Regions from separate parts of the Bacillus sp. 01N45 genome, predicted to be linked through region 3. Evidence: riboswitches for the same ligand, from Rfam matches in the RefSeq annotation. Region 3 holds a riboswitch; each other region holds the start of a gene.
The links. Region 3 has a riboswitch for S-adenosylmethionine ahead of mtnK (S-methyl-5-thioribose kinase). Riboswitches for the same ligand answer to the same signal wherever they lie in the genome.

Region 1: linked by a shared signal. The riboswitch ahead of AC1DMU_RS20290 (methionine ABC transporter ATP-binding protein) and the one ahead of mtnK (S-methyl-5-thioribose kinase) in region 3 are both predicted to bind S-adenosylmethionine.
Region 2: linked by a shared signal. The riboswitch ahead of AC1DMU_RS26295 (ABC transporter permease) and the one ahead of mtnK (S-methyl-5-thioribose kinase) in region 3 are both predicted to bind S-adenosylmethionine.

What each region holds. Positions count from the first base shown of each region.
Region 1 covers NZ_JBFTQW010000009.1:23,876-33,825, reverse strand. The annotation lists gene gatA (Asp-tRNA(Asn)/Glu-tRNA(Gln) amidotransferase subunit GatA) at 1-1,418, opposite strand, end outside; gene gatC (Asp-tRNA(Asn)/Glu-tRNA(Gln) amidotransferase subunit GatC) at 1,434-1,724, opposite strand; gene AC1DMU_RS20325 (YiaA/YiaB family inner membrane protein) at 1,866-2,102, opposite strand; gene AC1DMU_RS20320 (MarR family winged helix-turn-helix transcriptional regulator) at 2,334-2,816, shown strand; gene AC1DMU_RS20315 (ArsA family ATPase) at 2,892-4,073, shown strand; gene AC1DMU_RS20310 (DUF3926 domain-containing protein) at 4,066-4,257, shown strand; gene AC1DMU_RS20305 (HXXEE domain-containing protein) at 4,319-4,786, shown strand; gene AC1DMU_RS20300 (MetQ/NlpA family ABC transporter substrate-binding protein) at 4,954-5,808, opposite strand; gene AC1DMU_RS20295 (methionine ABC transporter permease) at 5,830-6,495, opposite strand; gene AC1DMU_RS20290 (methionine ABC transporter ATP-binding protein) at 6,485-7,504, opposite strand; SAM riboswitch class I at 7,628-7,734, opposite strand; gene AC1DMU_RS20285 (cysteine hydrolase family protein) at 7,977-8,540, shown strand; gene AC1DMU_RS20280 (hypothetical protein) at 8,773-8,922, opposite strand; gene pruA (L-glutamate gamma-semialdehyde dehydrogenase) at 9,116-9,950, opposite strand, start outside.
Region 2 covers NZ_JBFTQW010000016.1:24,891-34,840, forward strand. The annotation lists gene AC1DMU_RS26265 (DUF3981 domain-containing protein) at 1-779, shown strand, start outside; gene AC1DMU_RS26270 (multidrug effflux MFS transporter) at 906-2,156, shown strand; gene AC1DMU_RS26275 (hypothetical protein) at 2,190-2,636, opposite strand; gene AC1DMU_RS26280 (hypothetical protein) at 2,911-3,414, shown strand; partial or broken gene AC1DMU_RS26285 (DUF3951 domain-containing protein) at 3,433-3,571, opposite strand; partial or broken gene AC1DMU_RS26290 (DUF3951 domain-containing protein) at 3,723-3,800, opposite strand; SAM riboswitch class I at 3,969-4,074, shown strand; gene AC1DMU_RS26295 (ABC transporter permease) at 4,209-5,126, shown strand; gene AC1DMU_RS26300 (ABC transporter permease) at 5,143-6,147, shown strand; gene AC1DMU_RS26305 (ABC transporter ATP-binding protein) at 6,104-7,114, shown strand; gene AC1DMU_RS26310 (ABC transporter ATP-binding protein) at 7,111-7,884, shown strand; gene AC1DMU_RS26315 (peptide ABC transporter substrate-binding protein) at 7,898-9,508, shown strand; gene AC1DMU_RS26320 (YusW family protein) at 9,525-9,950, opposite strand, start outside.
Region 3 covers NZ_JBFTQW010000001.1:329,846-339,795, forward strand. The annotation lists gene AC1DMU_RS01615 (acetyl-CoA C-acetyltransferase) at 1-1,103, opposite strand, end outside; gene AC1DMU_RS01620 (NUDIX hydrolase) at 1,243-1,692, opposite strand; gene AC1DMU_RS01625 (DUF3928 family protein) at 1,803-2,096, opposite strand; gene AC1DMU_RS01630 (DUF955 domain-containing protein) at 2,257-2,874, shown strand; partial or broken gene AC1DMU_RS01635 (DNA-binding protein) at 2,890-3,026, opposite strand; gene AC1DMU_RS01640 (DUF1129 domain-containing protein) at 3,037-3,798, opposite strand; gene AC1DMU_RS01645 (DUF1129 domain-containing protein) at 3,812-4,579, opposite strand; gene AC1DMU_RS01650 (PadR family transcriptional regulator) at 4,579-4,911, opposite strand; gene AC1DMU_RS01655 (3-hydroxybutyrate dehydrogenase) at 5,107-5,883, shown strand; gene AC1DMU_RS01660 (YvrJ family protein) at 5,978-6,115, opposite strand; gene mtnA (S-methyl-5-thioribose-1-phosphate isomerase) at 6,184-7,245, opposite strand; gene mtnK (S-methyl-5-thioribose kinase) at 7,242-8,423, opposite strand; SAM riboswitch class I at 8,514-8,656, opposite strand; gene AC1DMU_RS01675 (carbon-nitrogen family hydrolase) at 8,728-9,591, opposite strand; gene AC1DMU_RS01680 (aminotransferase class I/II-fold pyridoxal phosphate-dependent enzyme) at 9,606-9,950, shown strand, end outside.

The sequences.
Region 1 (9,950 bases), on a different contig from region 3:
TCAAACGCATGTGCAACGCGGTAAATTGTCGCTTCATCGAAGTGTTTACCAATGATTTGTAGACCAAGTGGCATGTTGTTAGCACCGAATCCACATGGAACAGAAATCGCTGGAACACCCGCTAAGTTTACTGGGATTGTTAAAATGTCATTTGCATACATTGTCATTGGATCATCAACTTTTTCGCCCACTTTAAATGCCGGAGTTGGCGTTGTTGGTCCAATAATAACATCGTAGTTAGCAAATACATTTTCAAAGTCGTTTTTAATTAATGTACGTACTTGTTGTGCTTTCTTGTAGTATGCATCATAGTAACCAGAGCTAAGTGCAAATGTACCAAGCATAATACGACGTTTTACTTCATCACCAAAACCTTCGCTACGTGTGTTTTTGTAAAGGTCTAATAAATTATTTACATTATCAGAACGAACACCGTAACGTACGCCATCAAAGCGTGAAAGATTAGCAGATGCTTCAGAAGAAGATAATAAGTAATACGTTGCTAGAGCGTATTTAGAGTGTGGAAGAGATACTTCCTCCCAAGTTGCGCCCATACCTTCTAATACTTTTAAAGCAGCTAGTACTGACTCACGAGCTTCTTCGCCAACACCTTCTCCTAAGTATTCTTTCGGTACAGCAATGCGTAAACCTTTAACGTCGCCTGTTAAACCAGCTAAGTAGTTTCCTACTTCAACGTTAGCAGAAGTTGCATCCATACGGTCAATACCTGAAATAGCTTGTAATAAGTATGCATTATCTTCTACTGTACGTGTAATCGGTCCGATTTGGTCAAGTGAAGATGCGAATGCTACTAATCCGTAACGAGATACGCGTCCGTAAGTTGGTTTTAAACCTACAACGCCGCAATATGCAGCTGGCTGACGGATAGAACCACCCGTATCAGAACCTAGAGAGAATAATACTTCTCCTGCTGCTACAGCTGCTGCAGAACCACCACTAGATCCGCCTGGAACGTAATCTAAGTTCCATGGATTTTTCGTAGCGTAGAAACCTGAGTTTTCATTTGAAGAACCCATTGCGAACTCGTCCATATTTAACTTACCGATTGTAACTGTGTCAGCAGCTTTTAGCTTTTGCACAACTGTTGCATCATAAATTGGATCAAAGTTTGCTAACATTTTGCTCGCACAAGTTGTACGAAGACCGTTAGTTACAATGTTATCTTTTACACCAATTGGCATACCGAATAATAAACCATTATCTTCAGCACCAATTTTCGCGTCTAATTCTTTCGCTTTCGCGCGTGCGTTTTCTTCATCTAATGTAAGAAAAGCTTTTACGTTATCTTCAACATCCGCAATACGTTTGTAAGATTCTTCTACTAAATCTGTAACGGAAATTTCTTTGTTGTTTAACTTCTTATGTAACTCTGATACGGAATGATCAAATAATGACATCGAAATTCCCCTCCTCTATTCTAATACTGCTGGAACACGGATTTGATTATCTTTGTGATCCGGTGCATTTTTTAATACTTCTTCGACTGGTAAACCTTTTTCTGGTACATCTTCACGCATAACATTTTTCATAGTTAATACATGAGTTGTTGGTTTTACATCAGTTGTATCTAATTCATTTAACTGTTCTGCAAATGTAACAATTGCATCTAGTTGTTTTTGAAATTTTTTAGCTTCTTGATCAGTAATTGCAAGACGTGCTAAATGTGCTACGTGCTTTACATTCTCAACGGAAATTCTTGACACGGCTAGGCCACCTCCATAATATATCGTTCAATCTACAATACTATTGATGATACCAAATTTTCAGTACTTCAAGCAAGTCAACACACGGCACTTACTGCATTTTTACATAAAAAAAGAAAGGCAAATGCCTTTCTTTACGATTTACTCTTTATCTAACGGTTTATTTTTCGGAAATCTCTCGTTATCTTCTTCATTATCACGAATTGTTTTTTGTAATACAAAACAAGACATCGTTAAAAATAATGTTCCAATTAAATAATATCCTTTTACACTAAGCGTTTCATCTAACGTATAAATTCCAATTAGCATACCTGAAAGTGCACAAACAAATGAAGTCCATGCTAAAAACGTGAACGCTTGCGTATTACGTCTTCTCATTGTTCTCCCCCTCGTTAGCTGTACATCCATTATAGATAAGTATATTTACTATGATGGATTTTTATGTAAATTCTAGTTTTATATTTATAAATCTATCATAAAAGAATACTATTTTAAAGTTAGTTTTCTGTCTAATCTGAAAAAACAGTTAAAACTATTGACATTTATTTCAATTCTGCATAAAATAAAAACAAATATTACGAACCTCGAAATATACGGGAGTGGAAATAATTGTTGCAATACGAACATTTTTTAGACTTACTGCTAGATAACGCCAAGAAACTTTTTTATCCTGAAGAATGGGTAAGCCTAGATTTAACACTTTCTAAAACAGAAGTATTTTGTTTACTTTGGATGGAGCGAAATACAGATATTACAATGACAAAAATCGCTGACCTTCTTGATATACCGATGAGTACAACGACAGGTGTTGTAAATCGCCTCGTAAAAAAGGGATATATTGAAAGGTACCGTGATGAAAACGACCGACGCATTGTATTAATTCGTTTAACAGAAAACGGCGTAATGCTCGTTCAAGAAGTAAAACAAAATGCAGCCCATTACTTTAACCTAGTGACAGAAGCATTATCAGAAGAAGAAAAAGCATTCTTACTACAAATCTTCCAAAAGATCATGAATCACATTGCTACGTCACAGCAAAAAACAGAAGAAAAGGTTTCTACACCTAAAATGAAAAACATTCCGATTGAATAAAACCCTAGTTGGGTTTTTATTCAACATTTTATTTCGGAACTCGTAATATTCGATACTCGAAACAAAGGGGATAGAATAATGAGAATTATTTTGTATACAGGTAAAGGCGGCGTAGGAAAAACTAGCATTTCAGCAGCAACAGCACTTCAAAGCGCAAAACAAGGATTAAAAACATTAGTAATGAGTACAGATCCTGCTCATAGTTTAGGAGATTCATTTGGTATAAAGCTATCTTCTGAGCCATTAGCAATTCGTGAAAATTTGTGGGCACAAGAAATTAATACGATTTATGAGATGGAAAAAGGCTGGGGGAAATTACAGAAATATATTACGCTACTCTTCACCTCCAAAGCAGCTGATGATATTACAACAGAAGAATTAACGATGTTTCCTGGTATGGAAGATTTAATTAGCTTACTTCGCGTACTCGATTATTATAAACAAAACACATATGATGTTATTATCATTGATTGTGCTCCAACAGGAGAAACATTAGCAATGCTCAGCTTTCCAGACATGCTCGGCTGGTGGATGGAAAAACTCTTTCCTATTAAAAGAAAAGTTTTAAAAGTTGTTCGTCCTGTAGCTCAACCACTTCTTGGTGTCCCCCTTCCAACCGATGATATTATGGACGAATTAACGAATACACTTGAACAACTTGGAGAAATGAGAGATATTTTATCAAACCGAGACATAACAAGTATCCGCATCGTTGTAAATCCTGAAAAGATGGTCATTAAAGAAGCTCAGCGCAGCTTTACGTATTTAAACTTATACGATTATAACGTGGATGCCATTATGATTAATCGCGTCATCCCTAACACTGTCACCGATCCTTATTTTCAAGCATGGAAAGATACTCAAAAGAAATATAAAACATTGATTCAAGATAGTTTTCAGCCGCTTCCTATTTACGAAGCTCCTATGTTTGAACAAGAGGTTGTCGGTTTGTCTATGTTAGAGCGTGTAGGAGATGCTTTATTTAAATCAGATTCTTCTCCTACGGAAGTGAAATTTAACGGTCGCACTCAATATGTAAAAAAAGATGGCGATGAGTATATTTTCGTTCTCTCCATTCCCTTCTCAAACAAAAGTGAACTTTCATTAAATCAAAAAGGTGATGAACTTATCATTCGTTCAGGTTCTGTGAAACGGAACATCACATTACCAAAAACGTTAACACACCTTTCTATTCAAGGAGCAAAATTCGAAGATGATGTACTAAACATTCGATTTGGAGGTGTAGTGCATGCGTGAGGAACTACTAAGGAAGGTAATTCGTACAAAAATAAAAGTCGGTATGAATATATTAGAAGAGTTACCTGCCCCAATCCAGCAATCAGCTAAGCAAGCACTAAACATTTTGCAAGAGGAACTAGCTACTTATCCGAAAAAACAAGAGCATCATGAGGATAATTTAAAAAGTATCATAATTGAATAACTATCCCTGTATAGAGGGCCTTTTTTAGGCTTTCTATATTTTATTGGAGTGATGTAAGTTGATGAAAAAACATTCAACTATTATACCCTGGATCATTCCTTTATTATTTTTCGTTCATAACCTTGAAGAATCTTTTCAAATGCCACAATATCTTGCTAATCAATTTTCAATTCATTTTATAACAAGCCGACAATTTTTCATTGCGATTTTCGTATTAACAATCTTTGTCTTACTTATCGTCTTTCTATATCAACTAAACTTCTTGTCTTCTATATACTGGATTATTTTTATACAGGGGGCGATATTCTTCAACTCTGTTCAACATATTATTTTGTTTTTCATTTATCGTTCATATAATCCTGGCGTAATATCAGCCGTTTTCATTATGATTTTTTCTATTTTCTTTTTTTCATTCGAAAAACACCTCATTCATAAAAAACAATTCATAATTACACTCATTTTCAGCTTATTTGCTTACCCTTTTATAATTTGGATTACCTTACTATTCGCTAGCTACTTTCATTCATAAAAAAAGACCAGGAAAACTCCTGGTCCATCACTCTACTTAACAAACATTGGATTCTACGTTATACAGAATTGGAAGGTACAGAATTAGGGTTTTGTTTGTTAAGTAGATTATATGTTGAACGAGCTAACAGCGGAGGGGTTCCTACTGTTAATCGTTAAACCCGATAATTATTTTACGATTTTTTCAAGCTCCTCAAGTGAAAGATCTACTGAAATGGAACCATCATTTGTTTCTTTCTTAATTGCATCTGTTACTTCTTTTGAATGATATAGTTCAATTACTTTTTTCAGTGTTGGATCATCTTTATCTTTTGTACGAGCTGCGAAAATATTAATATATGGCTTCGCATTTTCATTCTTTGGATCTTCTAAGAAAATTGGATCCTTCGCTGGATCTAATCCAGCTTGACCAGCAACACCGTTATTAATAACTGAAGCTGCAACATCTTTTAATACACGAGGTGTTTGCTGTGCGATAACCGGTGTAATTTTTAACTTCTTCGGATTTTCAGCAATGCCACTTGGATCTCCGAATAAGCCAAAGTCTTTCTTAAGCTTTAATAATCCAGCTGCATCAAGAAGTTTTAATGCACGAGCTTGGTTCGTTGGATCATTTGGAATCGCAATTTCTGAACCATCTGGAATTTCATTTGCCTTCTTATATTTTTCAGAGTATAAGCCCATTGGTGCAATTTGCGTTGTACCGACAGCTGTAATATCTAACTTATGCTCTTTTTTAAATTGCTCTAAGAAAGCAACGTGCTGGAATGAGTTTAGTTCAATATCTCCATCAGCTAACGCTTTATTTGGCGTTGTGTAATCAGAGAACTCAACCAGTTTAATTTTAATTCCCTCTTTTTCAGCTTTTTTCTTTAAAATTTCCCAAGCGTCTCCATCTGTTCCGGTTACGCCAACGCGAACTACTTTCTCTTTTGCTCCTACCCCCGTGTCTCCACTTGAGCAGCCGCTTAACGCTGAAATTCCTACAATCGCTGATAATGCAAATGCTAAAATTTTCTTCATTTTCTTTTCCCCTCTTCCTTTTTATGATCTACGTAAAAAGACTTTCGCAAAGTAGTTTCCTAAATTTTGAGCTACCTGTACGAGAATAATAAGTAAAACGACCGTTACGAACATAACTGATGTATCAAAACGTTGATAACCATATGTCATCGCTAAGTCACCAAGACCGCCACCACCGACAAGCCCAGCAACTGCAGAAAATTCAATTAAACCAACTGTCATAAACGTAACACCTAAAATCAATGGCGCTAACGCTTCTGGTACAAGAATTTCAAAAACAATTCTAAATGGTGAAGCACCCATCGCTTGAGCTGCTTCAATGACTCCCTTTGGAACTGAAACAAGATTTGTTTCAACCATTCTAGCAATACCAATTGACGCAACTAACGTCATTGGAAAGATTGCTGCTGCTGTTCCAATCGTCGTTCCGATAACACTTCTTGTTAGTGGGCTTAAAGCTACTAAGAAGATGATGAATGGAACCGGACGAATTGTATTAATAATGATATTAAGAATAGAAAAGACCCATTTATTTTCTAAAAAGTTTCCTTTCCTCGTTACATACAACAGTAAACCTAGGGGTATACCAAGAATTGTAGCAAATATAAGGGTTACGATTACCATTAAGAGGGTATCCCCCGTCGCATCTACTATGCGAGGCCAAAATATACTCCAATCAACTCGCATGAGCTTCTACCTCCTTCAGCTGCACTTGCAGTCTTAGATGTTGTAATGCTTTTTGAATTTCCTTCTGTTCACCTTGCAATTCTACAAGAAGATTTCCAAATAGCACATTTTGGAGTTCAATAATATTTCCATACAGTACGTTTACATCGACGTTATAGTTTTTCGCGATATATGATAGTACCGGCTGCCCTGTCTCTTCCCCAGTAAATGTTAAGCGATAAATCTGTCCACCATTTTGAATTTTCCCTAGAACACTTTCCGGTAAATGATCATTAATAATGGAGCGTACAAAGTTTTGAGTTGTCTTTGTTTTTGGTTGTGTGAAAACATCAAACAGTTTTCCTTCTTCAATAACCTTTCCCTTCTCCATTACAGCTACACGGTGACAAATTTCTTTCACAACATGCATTTCATGTGTAATAAGAAGAATTGTTACATTGTATTCTCGATTTACTTTCTTTAATAAGTTCAAAATTTCTGTCGTTGTTTCTGGATCTAAAGCTGATGTTGCCTCATCACATATAAGAATGTCTGGCGATGTTGCAAGAGCTCTTGCAATGCCAACACGCTGCTTTTGTCCGCCTGATAGTTGCTCTGGATAATAGTTTGCTTTATCTTCTAATCCTACAAACTTTAGCAGTTCATTTACTCTTTCTTTTATCTCATTTTTTGGTACTTTCGCTAACCTTAATGGATAAGCAATATTCCCAAACACTGTTCTTGAATTAAATAAATTAAAACTTTGAAAAATCATCCCGATTCTTTGTCTTAGCTTCCGTAATTCTTTCGTCGATAGTGATGTAATATCTTTATCATCTATTGAAATCGTTCCCGCCGTTGGTCTCTCTAACATATTTACTAGGCGTAATAACGTACTCTTTCCAGCGCCACTAAAACCGATAATGCCAAAAATTTCGCCCTTCTCAACTGATAATGTTACATCCTCCACCGCATGAACAGATTGCCCACCTGATTCATATACTTTACTTACGTTGTTAAAAGAAATCATTTTTTCCCCTCCTATATGCTGTAAAAACTTGAAGTAGAGCTTTCGAGGTAAAATAAAAAGTGCTCTCCTTCTTATCAACCGTAAAGATAAGAAGGAGAGCACTTATATGTACTCGGTCACATCTTCTCATCTTCCAAGCCTTTTATAAGGCTTGCTGGAGTTAGCACGGTATTAAAAAACCCGTTGCTGAGGTATCGTAGGGCCAGTCCCTCCACCTCTCTGGATAAGAATGTATCGATTTAATTGTCGTTTAATTAATTCTCATTATAGAACTCAGAATAATAAGAGTCAATACATTTTTTAGAAAAATATTAATTATTTCTCTATTAAAATTTTCAAATAAAAAATCACAATATAATATTGCTTTTTAAAGTTATGTAAAATTCTTCTCCTTCATATTTTTTTAAAAGGAGAATCACCTCTATAAATTGAATACCATTATTTGAATATGAAACCGGAGGAAGATAAATATATGAAAACAGCTCTTTTACTCGTTGATATTCAAAATGATTATTTTCAACACGGAAAGATGGAATTGCGTAATCCAATAGAAGCAAGCAAATATGCTCGTCAGCTGCTACAACTCTTTAGAACGAAAAACGAACCTATTTTTCATATCCAACATGTAGCAATAAAAGATGACGCTACTTTTTTCCTACCCAATACAGAGGGTGTACATATTCATGAAAGCGTACGTCCACTTAGAGAAGAAACCGTTATACTCAAACATTATCCAAATAGTTTTCGCGAAACTGATCTTCTAGAACAATTACAACGTTTAGACATTGAACACGTCGTCATATGCGGGATGATGACTCATATGTGTATTGATGCTACCGTAAGGGCTGCTTTTGATTTCGGCTTTCCATGTACCGTTATACATGATGCTTGTGCTACAAAAGATCTTTCTTTTAAGAATGCTACTATACCAGCCGTTTATATTCATAACACAATTTTGGCTAGTTTAAATGGAGTATACGCAACTGTAATGAGTACAGAGGAGTTTGTGGCTACAAAAAAACACTCCCTTCAATGAGCAAAACCGAAAAGAGTGTTTCTTGTCAAACCATAGATTTTCTTTCAAATTGTATTATACAGGAAATCCTTAAAATGAATACTAAAAAATATGACTAATAAGTCAACTTTTCTCATTGTTTTGTTTCTATTTACATGTTTATCCCGATATTAATAGGATTTAGCTAGTTCTAATTATCGAATGGTAATATACGGTAATTAGAACTAGTTTCTCCTATTAAAAACGTAACATATTATTTATCTGTTTGTTTTTGCTTCTTTTTCAAATACTCCGCACGCAATTTTTCAATTTGCTGCTTTTTATCAAATTTGGCAGGCGTCTGTTTTTCATGAAACTTTGCCACAGATACCTGACTTTTGTAATCCAATTGATATTTTCCCACTTTGTTCACCTACTTTTCTTGTCTTTAAAGAGAATCTATTCAACAAATATAATATACCTTATTTACTGAAGTAAACCTTATTACATTATTAGTTTCTCTACTTATATCTATCTTAATCCATATATAGAAATTTTTTCAAAAAAAAAAAAAAAAAGAGATCTTCGCAGACTGCGAAGATCTCTTCTACTATTTCTTATAAAGTTTCAGAAGTAGTTTTTGCTTGCATGTGAAGTGCTAAGTAGTCAGGGCCACCAGCTTTAGAGTCTGTACCAGACATGTTAAAGCCACCGAATGGTTGGTAACCTACGATTGCACCAGTACATCCACGGTTGAAGTATAAGTTACCCACATGGAATTCTTCACGTGCTTTTTCAATATGGTCACGGTTATTAGTAACAACAGCACCTGTTAAACCGTATTCTGTATTGTTTGCAATTGCAAGTGCATGATCAAAGTCTTTTGCTTTACAGAATGCTACTACTGGTCCGAAGATTTCTTCTTTCATTAAGCGAGCATCTTCTGCAACGTCAGCAACGATTGTTGGTTGGATGAACCAGCCTTTAGAATCGTCTCCTTCGCCACCTGTTAAGATTCTACCTTCTTCTTTACCAATTGCAACATAGCTCATCACTTTATCAAATGCAGCTTGGTCATTAACAGGACCCATGTTTGTACCTAAAACAGCTGGATTAGCAACTGTTAATTCTTTCGTTAATTCAACAGCACGATTTAATACGTAATCGTATACATCTTCATGGATTACTGCACGAGAACATGCAGAACATTTTTGTCCTGAGAATCCGAATGCTGATGCTACGATAGATTTAGCTGCTAATTCAAGATCTGCTTCTTTATCAACAACGATTGTATCTTTACCACCCATTTCAGCGATAACGCGTTTTAACCAAATTTGGCCTGGGTTTACTTTCGCTGCACGCTCATAAATACGGATACCTACATCACGAGATCCAGTGAAGCTCACGAAACGTGTACGAGGGTGATCTACTAAGTAGTCACCAACTTCAGAA
Region 2 (9,950 bases), on a different contig from region 3:
TAAATCACGAGACCGCATCTACATTAAATACATACTTCGGTAAATATATTCACGGATTTTGGAATACGAAATTCTCGCAAACGGATATGAAGATTCCGACTGAGTGGGGAACGAAAGAAGGAGTTACACCAATTTTCGGTAAGGATGGAACGTTATATTACTTTACTGATTTCACCTCTCCAAAAGAGGGAGTAGATTCTGCGTTAGGTTACTCGCTTATCGATGCGCGTACAGGTAAGTTGTATTACTATAACGGAAAAGAAGTGAAGGGGATTATGGATGGTTCAGCTGCTTCGGAAGTAGTGGATAATTCCTTTAAGAGAGAGAAATGGCATGGAACGATGCCGGTTATTTATAACGTGTATGGTAAACCTTCTTGGATTGTACCTGTTATTGATGACGGGGGATTAGTACGTGCTCATACAGTTATCTATGCTTCTAATGCGAAAATATTTGCAACAGGTTCGACGCAAAAAGAAGCGCTTGAGAATTATAAAAATGCGCTGAGTGGAAGTGGAGATTCATTTAGACCGACTTCAAATGGTAAAGAAGCACAAAAAGAAGCCGTTGTACAACGTGTATATAAAGAAAAATCAGGTGAAAATACAATTGTGTATGTACTGTTAGAGAATGAACAAAAAGTATTTATGATACCGGTGAAGAAATTCCCATATGCTATGTTTACAGAAGTGGGAGATCCAATTCAAATCACATATTTAGATACAGGAGAGGCGATGTCTTCCGTATCTAAATTTACAAATAGCAATTTGAAAAAGTAAAGCGATAGAAATTCTATCGCTTTTTTTTACGGTATGAAACAGGAAAATGAACTATACTTGACGTATGTTTATGTTGTAACTATAATTGTTACGATTTAGTATTTATCGGAAAGGGTGAACGGAAAAGTGAATGGAGTTAATCACGAAATATATAAACCTGTCAAGACAAATAGGTTATGGATGATTCTTGTATTAGGGACACTTACGGCGATTGGGCCATTATCTATTGATATGTATTTGCCTTCTTTACCAAAATTAACAGATGATTTACAAACAGGCGCATCTCTTGCACAGCTTACATTGACAGCATGTTTGCTTGGGCTTTCAGTAGGACAATTATTTGTTGGTTCAATTAGTGACATTTACGGAAGGCGCAAACCTCTTATTATCGCTCTTATTATTTATGTTGCTTCTTCTTTACTTTGTGCTATTGCACCATCTATTTGGAGTTTAGTGTTATTGCGCTTCTTACAAGGGGCTTCAGGATCGGCCGGGATTGTTATATCACGTGCAATGGTACGTGACATGTATTCAGGTTCTGAAATGACGAAGTTTTTCTCACTGCTCATGTTAGTAAACGGAGCAGCGCCTATTTTGGCACCGATTATAGGGGGACAATTACTACAGTTCACAACATGGCGCGGTGTCTTCATCGTTCTCGGAGCAATTAGTGTATTCATGTTAATATCAGCTACTTTCGTATTACGTGAAACATTACCTCCTGAAGAAAGAGAAACAGGTGGTTTGTCAGGGACATTGGCGACGTATGGAAAACTGTTAAAAGATCGTTTGTTTATGGGATATGCATTATCACAAGGGCTAGTAACGGCGGCAATGTTTGCTTACATTTCGGGCTCACCATTTGTGTTGCAGAACATATACGGAGCATCACCACAGCAATTTAGCTTATTCTTTGCGATTAACGGTATCGGTATTATTATTGCTAGTCAGGTTACGGGCCGTTTAGCAGGGAAAGTGAATGAGAAAACGTTATTCGTTTCCGGTATTATTATTGCAGCCGTTGGTGGTTTATCTTTACTACTGACAATCTTACTAGGAATAGGTTTAATTGGTGTTTTATGCTCGTTATTCCTTGTCGTATCAAGTGTCGGGGTTGTATCAACAACTGGGTTCTCATTAGCGATGAGAAATCAGAAACAAGCTGCAGGAACAGCGTCGGCTTTATTAGGTTTATTACAATTTATTTCAGGAGCACTTGTTGCACCGTTAGTAGGTATTGGTGGAAGCAACACCGCATTACCGATGGGGGTTGTAATAGCTCTTTGTGAAATTGGTGCTGTATTATGTTATCTATTTATGGCCAGAAGAAGTGAAAAGCAGTTTGAACTACAACAAAGACAAAATTTAGAGGCTTAACAAAAAAGAACTGATTCAAAGGGAATATTTGAATCAGTTCTTTTTTTCATTTCTTTGAAATACCTCATACATATTATTCATGATCGTATCATATAAAACAGCAAGTTTATCCCACGCCCAGCGATTACTATCGACTTCTTTTTCCCCGCAGTCGATAATATCGGTATGGTCGGTAATTTTATACGCTTTTTTAACGATAATAGGAGCAATTTTCGGTATACGTGGGATTTCTTTTAAGATATCTGCGAAGTTTCCAATGTAGACATGACCGATGATTTCGATTGTTAATGATTTATCTGATATATTTAGCACGGTATGAAATTGATTTGTATGTTGTTGTTTTAAATATTGGGCTAACTTAAATGGAGCATGTTTCTTTTTTAATACGCGGCGAAGGCTCTCTGTATTTTCGATATGAAGTGATTTTTCACGAATAAGGACACGAATATCTTCTCCCATAAAAGGCATTGTGTTGTACATAGATGATTCTCCTTAAAAACTTACATATGTTTGCGTTATGCATATGTAAGTCTAGCATGGTTTGTTCTTTATGTGTGCTTACAGTTTTGTAAGGTGATGTAGTAAAGCAGTGCAAAAGTTATTTGCATAAAGTGACGATACTGTGACAAAAATGTAGGCATGTATATTAAGGTAGCGTCTTAAGTGTAAAAAGTAGGATGTTCTCGGTATAATAACAAGTGGAGATAAAAGAAACTATAATGAGTAGTAGCTGTAGATAAAAGGAGAAGAAGAGATGAAGAAGGTTTTGGGTATTGCTGTAATGGGAAGTATGATCCTTCTAGCAGGATGTAATGGAAATAAAGATACGAAAGAACCGAAAGAAAAGGTAGAGCAATCTACTGAGCAAACAGAAGAGATGAAAGAATACCGTGCAGTACATGAAAAATACGATATGAAAATGAATAAAGAAATTAATAAAGCACTACAGTTATTTGAAGTGGCAAAAGAAAAGGGCGGTAAGGAAATAACGAATGCTACATATAAAGAAGATGTGCAAAAGGTAACGACTAGCATGTTAGAAGATATTGATAATATACGTAAAGAAATTCGTGTTCCAAAATCGAAAGAGCAAGAACATGAGGTATACGCTGGTTTCTTGAATGAATCGGAACAAGCAATGAAAAAATTACAGAAGTTAGCTAAAGAAGAAGACTCATCATTGATTCGTGATATAGAAATTAACTTTGCAACAGCATCAACATACTATAAACGTTTTCAAGCAGAAACGAAAAAATAACCTTGCGTACGCGCAAGGTTATTTTTTCTTCTTACCATCTCCGTCTTCATCCCCGGATACTAATACATTTTGTTTTTCGTGAAATTCAGAGATTGTTTGTCTGGTAATATTATCTATCGAATGGAGTATAAAAAGAAGTGATACGTTTCTTTTTAATAAAGAGTTTATCCCGCTATTTGCCGGGCAGTAAGACCCCCACCTCAAAATTCAGTGAAAGCAAAGAAGTTAGGTAGGGGATCCACTGCCCCTAAAAGCCCGATTGGTTCAACTAATAATCAGTGGGGGATGCCCCCCACTGATTAAAGTTTCACTTTATAGACCCCGATGATGACAAGTATAACGATTGTTAATGGTAATCCTATAGTAGCAAGAAGCAAGGGATCCATCTTATAACTTCTTTAATATTATTTCTTTTTATTATAAGAGAAAACTGTAATTTCGATAAAAGGAGCGAAAACTGATTTTTCTAAATATATCCAATTTGATTGACTTTTCATTTTTTCAGAATTATAATTCAAAATATACAATTTGAACCAAATAATAATATAGCAATTTACTTATCCAGAGAGGTAGAGGGACTGGCCCTATGACACCTCAGCAGCGGGTTCTGTAACAGGAACACCGTGCTAATTCCAGCAAGCAAGTCTTGAAAGATAAGTGATGGGCCTTCGTTTATTAAGCCTTGATCTTATTTTTTAAGATCAAGGCTTTTTGTGTTTTAAGAAGCGGAAAAGTAATAGGAACAAATATGTCAATAAAACAAAGTAAATACATTTGTTTAGGGGGTTATTGAAGTGTATGTTATTAAAAAACTATCGGTTATGGTGTTCACGCTATGGGTCATTACAACAGTAACATTTTTGATTATGCATATCATTCCAGGGGATCCATTTTCATCAGATGCGAAAATCTTTCCTGAAGAAGTGATACAAAACATGAGAGCGAAGTATCACCTTGATGAACCGTTATGGAATCAATATGTTGCTTATTTAGATGGCGTAGTTCATTTTGATTTTGGTGAATCTGTTCAATCCACAGGTCAAGGTGTATCAGAAATTATAACGACAGGATTTGGTCCATCAGCGATTATTGGTTTACAAGCACTTGTTATTTCATTATTAGTCGGAATTGCAGCAGGTACATTTGCAGCTCTATATCATAGGAAAGTAATTGATTATAGTGTGAGCTTACTTGCGATTCTCGGTATTTCTATTCCAAGTTTTATTTTAGCACCACTATTTATACAAGTATTTGCTATACAATTTGAACTTTTACCAGTAGCGTCTTGGGGCACATTCGAACATACGGTATTGCCATCCTTCGCATTAGCGTTAGGACCAATCGCGGTTATTACAAGATTTGTTCGCTCTAATATGATTGAAGTTTTGCAGAGTGATTATATTAAGCTAGCGAGAGCGAAAGGCATACCAATTAAGAAAATCATTATAAGACATGCTCTTCGAAATGCGATTGTTCCGGTACTTACATTTGTTGGACCGTTAATGGCTGGACTTTTAACAGGAACTTTCGTTATTGAAAAAATATTTTCCATTCCTGGTCTAGGAAAATATTTTGTAGATAGCATTTTTAACCGGGATTATCCGGTCATTATGGGAACAACGATTTTCTATAGTGCATTATTAATTTCTTGTATTTTCATTACAGATATTATTCACCGTATTGTGGATCCGCGTATTCGTTCTATTACGTAAGGAGGGGGGCATTTAAATGGGAGCTTATGAAATCAATAAACAGTTATTAACGAATGAGGAGAAAAAAGAATTAACGATAAATAAAGATCAGCAAACGATTAGTCGAAAGAAGGAAGTGTTTCGCAAGTTTATATCAAACCCTATAGCAGTTTTAGGGGCAGTGACGTTATTACTAATTATTATTTTCTCACTGGTTGGCGAAAGTTTAACGGCATTTACTGCGAGTGAACAAGTAAAAGAAGCAACAAACCTCCCACCTAGTAGTGAGCATTGGTTCGGAACAGATGATTTAGGAAGGGACATATGGGCGCGCACCTGGGCTGGAGGGAAAATTTCACTAACAGTTGGATTAGTGGCAGCGGCTCTTGATATAGGAATAGGTGTACTAATCGGGGGCTTTAGTGGATATGTGAGAGGACGTAGTCGCCTTGGAACGTTAATTGATGAGTGGATTGTACGAGGGATTGAAGTGTTATACGGTATCCCATATTTATTAATTGTTATTTTATTATTAATCGTTATGAAACCAGGGCTTTTTACAATTATTATTGCCCTTGCATTAACAGGATGGATTGGCATGGCACGTCTCGTTAGGGCACAAGTATTATCTTTAAAGCAAAGAGAATTTGTTATTGCAGCAGAGCGATTAGGTACATCGCATATGAAGATTATATACGGACACATCATTCCGAATTTAACAGGCATTATTATCGTAAATTTATCATTTACAATTCCAGCAGCTATTTTCTCAGAATCATTTTTAAGCTTTATCGGACTCGGAGTACAATCACCAGCAGCGAGCTGGGGAACGATGACGAACGATGCACTCGGGACATTACTAAGCGGAGAATGGTGGCAATTATTCTTCCCAGCAATCATGATTGCACTCATTATGTTTGCATTTAATGCAATTGGTGATGGTTTGCAAGATGCAATTGATCCGAAGATTGTAAAACGGAATCGAAAGGAGAAAAAACATGGGACAGCTCTTATCTTTAGAAAACGTAACATTGGTCGTTGAAAAAGAGAATAGTAAGCAAGCAATTGTGAAGCATGTTTCCTTTTCTATTAATGAAGGTGAAATCGTTGCACTTGTAGGAGAAAGTGGTTCAGGAAAAAGTGTTACAGCACAATCTATTGTCGGATTAAATCAAGAATCTATTCACATTGATGACGGAAGCATCTCTTTCCAATCTCAAAGGTTGACGAATTTACAAGAATCAGAATGGAATCAAATTCGAGGGAAAGATATTTCATTTATCTTTCAAGACCCTCTGTCCTCTTTAAATCCGACGATGAAAGTAGGAAGGCAAATTACAGAAGTGATTTTGCAACATGAGAAAAAATCGAAAAGAGAAGCAAAAGAAATTGCGATTAACTTATTAAATGATTTAGGGATACATGAAGCAGAGAAACGTTTTGAACAGTACCCACATCAATTAAGCGGAGGCATGAGGCAACGTATTTGTTTAGCAATTGCTTTTGCGTGTCACCCAAAGCTCGTTATTGCAGATGAGCCTACAACTGCATTAGATGTAACGATTCAAAAGCAAATTATGGGGTTATTAAAAGAGCGAAAAGAAAAACAAAATACGAGTATTTTATTAATTACACATGATTTGGCGCTTGTACGTGAAGTAGCTGACCGAGTAGTTGTGATGTACGGGGGACGTGTTGTTGAAAAAGGGACGATACAAGAAGTGATAGGTTCACCTAAGCACCCATATACGAAAAGTTTATTGCAAGCTATTCCGAATATGGATGATTCCGAAAAGGTACTTAGGGCCATTGAGGGAACAACACCATCAATTGAAACGTTAAATAGCTTTGGGTGCCCATTTGTAAATAGATGCCCAGTAGCAATACAAGAATGTGTTCATCGTTTCCCTGATAGAACAGCATATTCTGGGGAACACAGTTCACATTGTTGGCAACATGTTCTAGAGCATGACCAAGCGAAATCAAAAGAGAAGGTGAATGCCTCATGACGACAGATTTAATTACTGTAAAGCAAGTAACGAAAACGTATGGAAGTAAAAAGAAAGAAATCATAGCGCTAAAAGATATATCACTTTCTATCCCGAAAGGAACGACGCTTGGCATTATTGGAGAAAGTGGTTCAGGAAAGACAACACTTGGTAAGCTCATAGCTGGGATCGAGAGCCCAACGTCTGGTCAAATTGATTATAACGGTCAAGTTGTTCACAAGTTGAAATCAGCTCATAAGCGAGATTTCTTGCAGAAAGTACAATTCATTTTTCAAGATTCAACAGCTGCATTAAATCCGCGCTGGAAAGTACGCGATAGCGTAACAGAAGGATATATTTCATTCGGTTTAGGTGATAAAGGATTGAAAGATGAGGTAGCAGGTGATGCGCTAGAACGTGTTGGATTAGATAGACGATACACTGATCGATACCCACACGAATTTAGCGGAGGACAACGTCAACGGATCGCTATTGCAAGGGCGTTATTATGTGAGCCAGAAGTATTAATCCTGGATGAACCAATTTCAGCGTTAGATGTTTCACTTCAAATCCAAATTGTGCACTTGTTGCAAAAGATTCAAAAGGAACAAGGCTATACATATTTATTTATCGCGCATGATTTGCCGATGGTTCACTATTTATGTGAAAAGGTAGCTGTCTTATATAAAGGAGAACTTGTTGAATTTGGAAATACGGATGAAGTATTCCGTAATCCACAACATTCTTATACAAAAACATTATTAGCATCAACACCAAAAATTTCGGGTTAAAGGAGAATGTAGGATGAAGAAGTTTTTATTATTTGTCATTATGACCGTATTAGCAATTACTTCTGTCGCTTGCGGTAAAAAAGAGGCGCAAAAGGCGAGTGCTGGTAAGGGAGAAGGAGATCGATTAGTAACGAATATTGGTAGCGATCCATATACACTCGATTCCGCTATTGCAACAGATAGCACATCAGGTTATGTAATTGGACATTTATTCTCAAGCTTATATACGCAAGATAGTGATGGGAAATATCAAAATGAATTAGCAGAGAAAGAAGAAGTAAATGCAGATGGAACTGAATATACAATCCATTTAAAGAAAGATATTAAATGGTCAGATGGTTCTCCTATTACAGCAAATGATTTTGAATTTGCATGGAAGCGATTATTAAATCCGAAAACGGGTTCTATGAATGGGACAGAAATGTACTTTATTAAAGGTGCAGAGGCGTATAATACTGGAAAAGGTGAAGAAAGCCAAGTTGGTATTCAAGTTGTTGATCCTCAAACATTAAAGGTAACACTTGAGCACCCAGTTGCTTCTATTAAACAAAAATTAGCGAGTTCATTATTTATTCCATTATCTAAAAAATCAATTGATGACAACAACAAATTAAAAACAGATCCAAAAGAGTTAATTACAAATGGACCATTCACGTTAAAAGAATGGAAGCATAACCAAGCAATTACAGTACAAAAAAATAAAGAATACTATGATAAAAAGGTAACATTAAAAGAAATTGAGTTTCGTATTATTCCAGATTCTAAAACAGCGTACCAATTATACAAATCAAAAGAATTAGATTTACTAAGTGGTTTACCACAAGAAATGATTGAGAAAGAAAAAGGAAATAAAGAATATAAGCGTGTTGCGGGATTCTCATCTTATATTTATTCGTTTAACGTAGAAAAAGAGCCATTCACAAATGCGAAAGTACGTAAAGCATTTTCATTAGCAGTTGATCGTAAGTTTATCGTTGAAAAACTGTATAAGAATAATGCGCAAGAAGCATATGCATTCGTTCCAGAAGGAGCAAAAACACAAAGTGGTCGTGATTTCCGTAAAGAAAAAGGTGATTACGTAAAATTTGATACAACAGAAGCGAAAAAATTATTAGAAGAGGGTATGAAAGAACAAGGTTGGTCTACATTACCTGAAGTAACATTAAAATTCACAACGGATACACAGCATAAAAAAGTAGCAGAAGCAATGCAGGAAATGTTTAAGAAAAATCTTGGTGTAGATATTAAATTAGAAAATAAAGAGTGGAAGAGTTACATCGATACATATAAGCAAAGTGATTTCCAATTAGCTTATATGGGATGGGGCGGTTCTTTATTAGACCCAATTACTAAACTAGATTTATATGCAGGTGATGGTCCAAACAACTATGCAAAATGGCATAATAAAGAATTTGACGCTTTAATCAAAGAAGCAGAAGTTGAACAAAATGAAGATAAGCGTTTTGATTTATTGCATAAAGCAGAAGATATTATGTTTACAGATTCACCGTTAATTCCAATTATATTCCCTTCTGATTCTTACTTACAAAAAGGATCAGTATCTGGACTTCAATATTATGTTGGATCTAAACCAGATTTAAGATATGCAAAAATAAAGAAGTAGGCAACCGCCTACTTCTTTATTTTATTTCTCTTTTATATTCTTTTTTCGTTCCATCAGAGAAGACAACTTCTAAATCAAACTTTTGGTAGTCTTTATCAAGTTTGAACACATTTACTACTTGATCGATTACTTCTTGGTCGGGAGTATCTTTATTAAATTTTAATTCTTGTAGAAGTGGGCTTAATTTTGTGATAGCCTCGTCTCCTGTTAATTTTACATCTGCTTTATGATCTTCAATTTTTGCTTCCATTTTTTTATCTGCTGCTACATTTTTATAGTCAGCTTCGTAGTCTTTCTTTGTATCTTGGTAGTCTGCCTTTAAATCGAATTCATTGAAGTTTAGTTTTAAATCAGCAGGAGCTTCATTCTTTGCCTCTTCTGTAGTCTTTTTATTAGAAGTTGTGTCTTCTTTAACAGGAGCTTTACATCCTGTTAATGCAGG
Region 3 (9,950 bases):
CCGCGTCTCTTCAATTCATGAATTAAACTTACAGTAATACGAGCTCCTGTACAACCGATTGGATGTCCAAGTCCTACACCGCTACCGTTTACATTCACTTTTTCACGGTCTAAACCTAATTCTTTCTCTACAGCTAGGTATTGAGCCGCGAAAGCTTCATTAATTTCCAGTAAATCAGCATCTTCTAATGACCAATCTACTTTTTCTAACCCTTTACGAATTGCTGGTGCTGGTCCAATACCCATAATTTTCGGATCTACTCCAGCTACTGAATATCCAACAATTCTAGCTAACGGTTGTAAGCCTTTTTCTTTCGCTTTTTCTTCGCTCATTAATACTAGAACCGCACTTCCATCATTAAGGCCAGATGCATTCCCTGCCGTTACAGATCCATCTTTACGGAAAGCTGGTTTTAATCCTGCTAATTTTTCCGCTGTAATATCTGCACGTGGATGTTCATCCTTCGAAAATACTATTTCTTTTCTACGTTCTTTTATCGTAATAGGAACAATTTGCTCGTCAAAATATCCAGACTCGATGGCTTGCAGTGCCAATGTATGACTACGAAGCGCAACTTCATCTTGTTCCTCTCTTGTAATTTCATATTGGTCAACTAAATTTTCAGCCGTTTCACCCATCATAATATGATGAATCGGATCTTCTAGTACTTCCCACACCGTATCACGAATTTCTCCGTGCTGTAGACGTTGTCCCCAGCGGTGCTGTTTTAATGCATAAGGGCTTGAACTCATTGCTTCTACTCCACCTGCAATAACAACATCACTTACACCTAATTGAATTTGCATTGCAGCTGACATAATTGCTTGCATACCTGAAGAACATTGGCGTTGGATTGTATAACCCGTAACTGTGTCAGGAAATCCTGCCGCTAATGCAGCTGTTCTTGCAGTATTTGCTTCATCAGTTCTTTGAATACAATGACCTAAAATTACTTCATCAACTTCGTGTGGTTCTACCCCGCCTCGTTTTACAGCTTCCTGAAGTACAGGAACCGCTAATTCTACTGGCGTTACATTTTTTAGCGCTCCTCCAAAAGTTCCAATTGGCGAACGAACTGCAGCTGTAATAACAACATTATGCATTTTGCACTTGCCCCTCTCTTATGTACCCTAGTCAGTTTTTAGGTGAAATTCCATAAGATGTATGTCTGCATCTATCATACTATAAACATACTAAAAAATCAAAATATTTAATATAATAAAAATAGAAGGAATTAACCTTCTATTCTGTTAATGCATATAAAAATTTTTGTAAAATTTTCTCTGTCGTTTCATTCAATTTTGGTAACTTATCTACCGGAAAATATTGAAGCTTCAATCCCTCATGATCAAGCCTTAATTCTCCACTCACATGATGCCCCTGATACAGATGAATAACATTAAAAATTTCATCCCCATTAGGATAACGGAAATATACTTCCTTTCCTGATAAGACACCTAGAAATTGCATTATTTTTGCAGTTAATCCCGTCTCCTCGAATAATTCTCGGCGAGCAGTTTCTTCCGTCGTTTCTCCTAGTTCCATCGCGCCGCCAGGTACACCCCAATCATATGTATCTGAACGATATTGAAGCAATACTTCCTGATTATCATTTAGTATAATTATTGCTGATCCAACGAGAATAAGTGGTCTTGTCCCAACAACTTTGCGTAACTCTTCAATATACCCCATTATGTAAATTCTCCTTTCCTCACCCTCCCTTATCATAACAAAATTCTTCTCCTTTTGTTGATGTAATTTCCAAGAAAAAAAAGGAAGCTTTCGCTTCCTTTTTTCCATTTTTATTTCTTAAAACTTTCATATTTTACAGCTTCAAAAGCTTCTTCAATTTCATCATTACGATAATGAACGTATGTAAAACGCCCTAATTCTACTAATCTTGCTATTTCTTGTAACGCTTTATGTTGCTCATATGTTTCCTCCAGCTTAATATGTACATAAAACTTCATTAATGGATGTTCATATAAAGGTTCTCCCACCTCTACATATACATCTTCAACCCCTTGTACAACTCTTACATAACTCGCAAATTGATAAAGTGCTTCTCTGTCTGAAACGATTTTTAATGTATACATATATTCTCCCCCTTTTCTTTACTATATCAAAAAGATGACCACACCATGTTATAGAACTATGAAATTTTTTCGACTTGTAATAAACAAGGCTTTTATCCATACATAGGGTCTTTTCCCAACATATATTATAGAAAGAATTTTTTCAGTTGAGGTGTTCCTTATGGATCCATACGTCAATATATGTATTTGCATTACTCCAGGCGCCGATATTTCTGATGACCGTATTGCAAAAGATTTAGCAGTTGCAGAATCAATTTGGCACCCCATTACATTTCAAATTAAAGACGTAATTATTTTAAATGAACTTTTTCGTTTTTCTGACCGTGAAATTAGTTATAAAAATTCTATTCAAAGTCAGGAAAAATTAGCATCCTTTTTCCAAACATGTGTAAATGAAGCTCCTGAATGCGACCTTTACATTTGTTATATTGGCAGTGATTATTTCAAAGAAACAGCCGTAATTGCCTGCGCGTACTCTTTAGCCAAACAACAGCAACTTACTGGTTATATCGTTTTAACAAATTCGGCTGCTCCCATGAAAAATATATATACGCTCGCTCACGAAGTCGGTCATATTTTATTTACAAGACGTGTTCATGGAAAACTTACTCACGCAGATCCTCATTCCCCAACTGGCTCGGAGCACCATCCTTCTCCAACAAATCTTATGTACCCTATCGTACCTCGTCCTGAAAACGTCCATATTCAATCCTTATTAACAAACGAACAAAAAGCACTCTCTTTACAAAGTTCTTTATTACAAAGAAAAAAACAGTAACTGTCATGTTACTGTTTAAAACAATTTATTCCAATTAATAAACGATATACCGGCTGCAAAGGATACACTATACACCTAAAACGAATCCCTCTAAAAATCAAAATATAGTATTTCTTTGGAAATAATTTTTTGTATATCCAGAGCAGCCACTTTTTTGAAATACTAGTTTACACTTTTTCTCTCTTCAATTTTTAAAGACCATCTCATTAACCCATATATACTTCCATACATAAGTAATATCTTTGCAATTCCCCAAAATACATTTTTTTCTTCTAATCCTTTAAATATAAACATAATCGCTAAAGGAACAATTAGCACCAAAACACCCATCCAACCAAGGACATACACTTCTCCAACGAAAAGTAATAAAAAGATACTTGCTGCTAATATATATGTTTGCATTGTCGATAATTGCAAAATAGGTGTACCGTACCATTTATCAACAAACATCAATAATACTAATAATAAAATGGGAACCATTACTATTATGTAAATAATTCCGAACTCTACAAATTTATTTTTAAAAGAAGACATTCTAAACGCAACAATGGTTCCAATAATCGTAATGATTAAGACGATAGGATAGCCAATTAACTGTATATTCGTTAGTGTAAATTGCTGATTTGGATTATTAAATAAAATATGAGTTAATATCCAATACCCGCCAATACCAATTATCATCGCAAGAATACTCTTTATACTCCCACCTTTATCCTTCTCCATCTCTTTCGCCAATTCTTCCGCATACTCTTTTGGTGAATCACCAAATATATCCGTTACCGTCTTTCCCTCTTTCTCACCTTCTATTAAATGAAGCTCTGCATCTTCTATAAAAGCGTCCACATCTTCTTCTTTCATTCCTTTTGTTATTAAATACACTTTCGTATCGATTAAAAACTTTTCTCCTTCTTTGGAAATCTGCATGATAACCCCTCCCTTATTTAACCGTTTCTCTTCTATTCGTCTTCATCATAATTTCAAGGAAAATTAAAATAAACAAACTTCCGTATAAACATATAATTTGAAATAACATTGGCACGAGATCTTCTGATGTAAATGTTTTAAACAGTAACATAATCGAAAGTGGAATAATTAAATATAAGTTTTTAAACCATCCTTCAAAATATATATTTATCGCTACTGTGATCATAAAAATAGCTCCAGCTAATATATAACTTTGCGTTTGGGTGAATGTAAACGTTTTGGTAGGATAGATTACATCTAGTATCGTAACAGCCCCCATTAAAAACATTGGCGCTACCATAACTAAAAACCACATAGAAAACCACGTTTTTGTAAAGCTTGTTACGAAGGTCATTTTGCGAAGTAAAAAATTAGGACCTATAACAACTAAAATCAATGACAAACTATACCCAACGCACTGAATAAGTGAGATCTGTAATAATCCGTTATTCACTATTAGGATAGAAGCAATAATCCAAAACGATACAATATTCATTACTGTAAAACCAATTTGTCTCCACGTTTCCTGTCTATCTCTTTCCATTACTTTTACAAGTTCATTTGCATATTCTTTCGGTGAGCTTCCGAAAATATCTTCTACACTGTTCCCATCACTCTCACCCTCGATTAAATGAAGTTCTGCATCTTCTATAAAATTTTCAATATCGCTTTCTTTCACACCCTTTGCCACTAAAAATAATCTCATATCTAATAAAAACTTTCGTGCTTCACTTGATAACATTATTTTTTTCTCCCCTTCCCCTCAAGTAGACGCTCTACACTACTTTGCATCGCTTCCCAGCGATCCATAAATTCATTAAGTGCTTCCTCGCCTTTTTCTGTTAATGTATAATATTTTCGCTTTGGGCCAGATGGAGATTCCTTCATTACACTTGTTATTAATCCTTCCTTTTGCATTCGTATTAATAGCGGATAAATACTTCCCTCACTCGCCATAGTAAAGCCATACTTCGCTAGCTTTTCACTCATTTCATAACCGTATATTTCACCTTCAGAAATAATAGCAAGTAAGCATCCTTCTAAAATCCCTTTCAGCATTTGACTTGTCGACATAATTCAAATCCTCCCACTATCTTGTTTTACAAGATAGATAAGCGTAAGTATCTTGCTTTACAAAATAGTATAGCAGAGGCTATTTTGCAAAACAAGATAGCTAACAATATTTTTCCAAATCTTTGCAGGATTTTTATTATCCCCTCTCTAAATAGAGCAATATGAGAATTTTATTACGAAGGGATGTTTTTCACCATGGTTACAAATCGAGTTGTCTTTTTAACAGGTGCTGCAAGCGGTATTGGTTATGAAATGGGAAACGCTTTCGCAAAAGAAGGTGCAAAAGTTGTGATTACCGATCGTCTTGAAGAACGTGCAAAAGAAGCTGCTGAACAATTACAAAAAGAAGGCTATCAAGCTATCGGTTTAAAATGTGATGTTACATCTGAAGAAGAGATTACCGCTGCAATTTCTCAAACCGTTACTCATTTCGGTTCATTACATATATTAATTAACAACGCAGGAATGCAGCACGTTTCACCAATTGAAGACTTTCCAACTGAAAAGTTTGAACTACTTATTAAAATTATGCAAATCGCTCCTTTTATCGCAATTAAGCATGCCTTCCCAATCATGAAAAAACAAAAGTATGGCCGAATTATTAATGTAGCCTCCATTAATGGCCTCGTTGGATTTGCAGGAAAATCCGCCTACAATAGCGCGAAGCATGGCGTAATCGGATTAACAAAAGTTGCCGCTTTAGAAGGCGCTACTCACGGAATTACCGTTAATGCGCTTTGTCCTGGTTATGTCGATACCCCACTTGTACGTAATCAACTACAAGATTTAGCTACTACACGAAATGTACCACTTGAAAATGTTTTAGAAGATGTTATTTATCCACTTGTACCACAAAAACGCTTATTGCAAGTACAAGAAATCTCTGATTATGCTATGTTTTTAGCGAGTGAAAAAGCAAGAGGTATAACTGGACAAGCCGTTGTTATCGATGGTGGTTATACTGCTCAATAAAGTGAAGGCTTTTACTGCCCATTAATGCGGGGTAAAAAATAAAGTTTGCTCACGAAGAGCAAACTTTATTTTACTTTCTATCGCGAGGACCTTCCTACTTTAGTAATTGTTTAGGGAGTTTCTCGATTGCAACAATTACCCCATCTAATTTACTTTCAATACGATGGAGTAAATATAATGTTACAACAATCGGAAACCCTACATTACCTACCATCCTGATCCACTCTTCCATCTTTTCCGCCTCCTTCCATTATATAAATAAGAGAAAAGAAAACATTTAGGCATAAAAAAAACAAGCTATTATGTATTAGCTTGTCTTTCAAATAATGATGCAATTTCCCGTTTATAATCTCCGTGTATGATGCCTTTTTCAGTAATAATACCTGTAATTAATTCATTCGGTGTTACGTCAAATGCAGGATTATAAACATCAGTTCCAATTGGCGCCACTTGTTTTCCAAAAATTTTCGTAACTTCGGTTTCATCTCTTTCTTCAATAACAATTTCTGTACCTGTTTGTTTCGTAATATCAAACGTAGATAACGGAGCTGCAACGTAAAATGGAATATCGAAATAATTTGCTAATATAGCTAAATTCATTGTTCCGATTTTATTTGCTGTATCTCCATTTGCGACAATTCGGTCCGCTCCTACAATAATCGCGTTTATTTCTTTCGTTTGAATAGCATGAGCTGCCGTATTATCGGTAATAAGTGTTACATCAATATTTGCCTGTTTTAATTCCCAGGTCGTTAAACGCCCGCCTTGTAAAACCGGTCTCGTTTCACACGCATACGCATGTAAACGTACACCTTTTTCTTTCCCAATATAAAACGGTGCTAATGCAGTACCATATCTAGCAGTTGCAATGCTTCCAGCGTTACAAATTGTTAAAATGTGATCACCATCTTTAAAACATGTTAATGCATGTTCTCCAATACTCCGGCATACTGCTTCATCTTCTTGCTGAATGAGAAGCGCTTCTTCTTCTAATTTTTTTTGTGCTTCTTTTATTGTAGTAATTTCTCGAATTGATTCTCTCATACGATCGATTGCCCAAAATAAATTGACTGCTGTTGGGCGTGACGTTCCTAAATAATTACAATCTCTATTAAACTTCTTTTGAAATTCTTCCATATGTACAGTATTATATTTTTTTGATGCAAGTGCCAAGCCAAATGCAGCTACAATTCCAATTGCAGGTGCTCCTCGTACTTCTAGCATGACAATACTTTTCCATACCTCTTCAATCGTCGTTAATGTTTTGTATTCTGTACTATGCGGCAACTTTGTTTGATTTAATACTGCAATGGCATTACCTTTCCAACTGACAGATCTCGGAACAGTAACAATTGTACTCATGCTTTTATCCCTCCAGAAACTGTCTGTTGAAATAATGTTCGGAACAGTTGAATATCAGCACTCTTAGATTCATATTTTATTAGTTCTTTACCTAAGGATAACGCTTGTTTCTTAGCTTGAATTCTCGTTTCTTTATTTGCTATTCCATCTAAATCAGCTACATGCGCTAAGCCAATTGTTCTACGGATAAGCTCACATCCGGCAAATCCAACGGCATCCGTAAAAATATTTTGCAAAATAATTGGCAACCATTGTTTCTCTTTCGTATATGCTTCTACACCTTCTCCAATCCATAACTTCGTAAAAGCTTCTACAAAATAACTCCATGTTTTCTCAATATGGAAAAATAGCACACTTCTTTTTTCCTCTTCACGGGATAGTGCATTTAATAATAAATTTGCAATAAATTGGCCAAGATCAAATCCACATGGACCATATGTTGCAAATTCTGGATCAATTACTTTCGTTTCAGCAGGGGATGAAAAAATACTACCAGTATGTAAATCACCATGAATAAGCGCTTCTTTTCTCGTTAAAAATTTATATTTATACTGTGCTACTTTTAATTTTAAATTTTTGTCACTCCATAGTTCATCCACCGCTAGTTGTAACTCTGGTTCATAATCATTCGTATCATAATGACTAAACGGATCTGTAAACACTAAATCTTCCGTGATTTTACTAAGATCTGGGTTTACAAATGCACCTTCTAGTACCCTTTTCTCTTCTGATTGTAAACCGAAATCTGAAGTATAAAACAACACATGTGCTAGAAAGCGACCAATATGTTGGGATAAAAGCGGGTACTCCTCTCCATCTATTAATCCTTTTCTTGCAATTGTTAGCCTTGATAGATCTTCTATGACTGTTACTGCTAACTCTTCATCATGACTGTACACTACCGGCACATATTCCGGCACATACTTCGCAAAAATTTGTAATGCTTTACTTTCAATCGTCGCTCTTTTTATAGACAGTGGCCAGCTCTCACCAACTACTTTCGCATATGGCAGTGCTTGTTTTATTATAATAGACTTCTCTCCATCATCTAATTTGAACACGTAATTTAAATTTCCATCTCCAATTTCATGACAAACTACATTTGCTTTCTTTTCAAAATAACCGTGTTCTTTCGCATATTGTATAGCTGTCGTTTCAGTTAATGAATAATATCCCATCGTCTTCTCCCCCTTTTTTAATTCAGAGGTTTTTCTGACGTAGAAAAACCTCTTTCCACAAAGAAAGAGGTTTGAAGTTTATCTTCTCCCCTCTTATCTGCCAGAAAGGTTTACTTTCTGCTGGAATTAGCACCGTGCCTTTTGGCGTAAATAAACGCCCCATTTCACAATGGTATTACGGTCGGTTGCTGGGCTTCATCGGGCCAAATCCCTCCACCTGCTCTTGATAAGAGTTGTATAATTTTTTGAATTTTTAACTTTATGTTGAAGACTATACCAAGAATAAAAATCACTTGTCAACATTTTATTTGTATAATTCTGGACGACGATCTGCAAAAACTGGAATTCCTTTGCGTACTTCTTTAATTTTCTCAAAATGAAGCTCTCCCAATAAAATTGCTTCTTCTTCATTCGCTTCTACAACAACTTCGCCCCAAGGATCGACAATTAAAGAATGACCGGCAAACTCATTATTCGGATCCTTTCCTGCCCTATTACATGCAACAACATAACACTGATTTTCAACTGCTCTTGCTTGCAATAACAAACGCCAATGCGCTACACGAACCAATGGCCATTCTGCTACAACAAATAAAACTTTTGCACCTTTCGCAGTATGAACGCGCATCCACTCTGGAAAACGAATATCATAACAAATTGTGCCGGCGCACTCTACATCATCTAGCCTAAATTCACCTGTACTATTTCCAGCGATTAAATATTTATGTTCATCCATAAGCTGAAATAAGTGCACTTTACTATATTCATTGACTAGTTCTCCTTCCTTGTTTACCACATACATTGTATTTGTAACACCTTGTTCTGTTTGCTTCGCTATAGACCCACCGACAATATGTACACCATATTGCTTCGACCATTCTTTCAGCTTTTCTTTCGTTTGCAATCCATCCCTATCTGCAATTTCAGTAAGCCTCGTTAAATCATATCCCGTTGTCCATAGTTCTGGTAAGACAATCACATCTGGTCTTTCCTTCATCGCTTCGCTTATTTTATTTTTAGCATTCTCAATATTTTTTTCTACATCTCCAAAGACAATATCCATTTGAATACATGCGACTTTCATTTTGTCAGCCCCATTCTTAATTTTTTCTTTACAAAATACTGGAAAGATTATATCATTTGTCACTAGAATTGTAACAACTTTCAAAAGAGGTGGAAAGTATGAAATTATTTCAACCTTCTGAGATAGTAACATCATTGCCTACACAATTTTTTGCTTCACTTGTTGCAAAAGTTAACAAAGTCGTTGCAGATGGTCACGATGTTATTAATCTAGGTCAAGGTAATCCAGATCAACCAACACCGCAGCATATCGTAAAAGCTTTACAAGATGCTGCTGAAAAGACCATTCATCATAAATACCCACCATTTCGCGGACACGAAAGTTTAAAAGAAGCCGTGGCAACATTCTATCAACGCGAATATGATGTAGTAGTAAATCCAAAAACAGAAGTTGCTATTTTGTTTGGTGGAAAAGCTGGATTAGTAGAATTACCACTTTGTTTT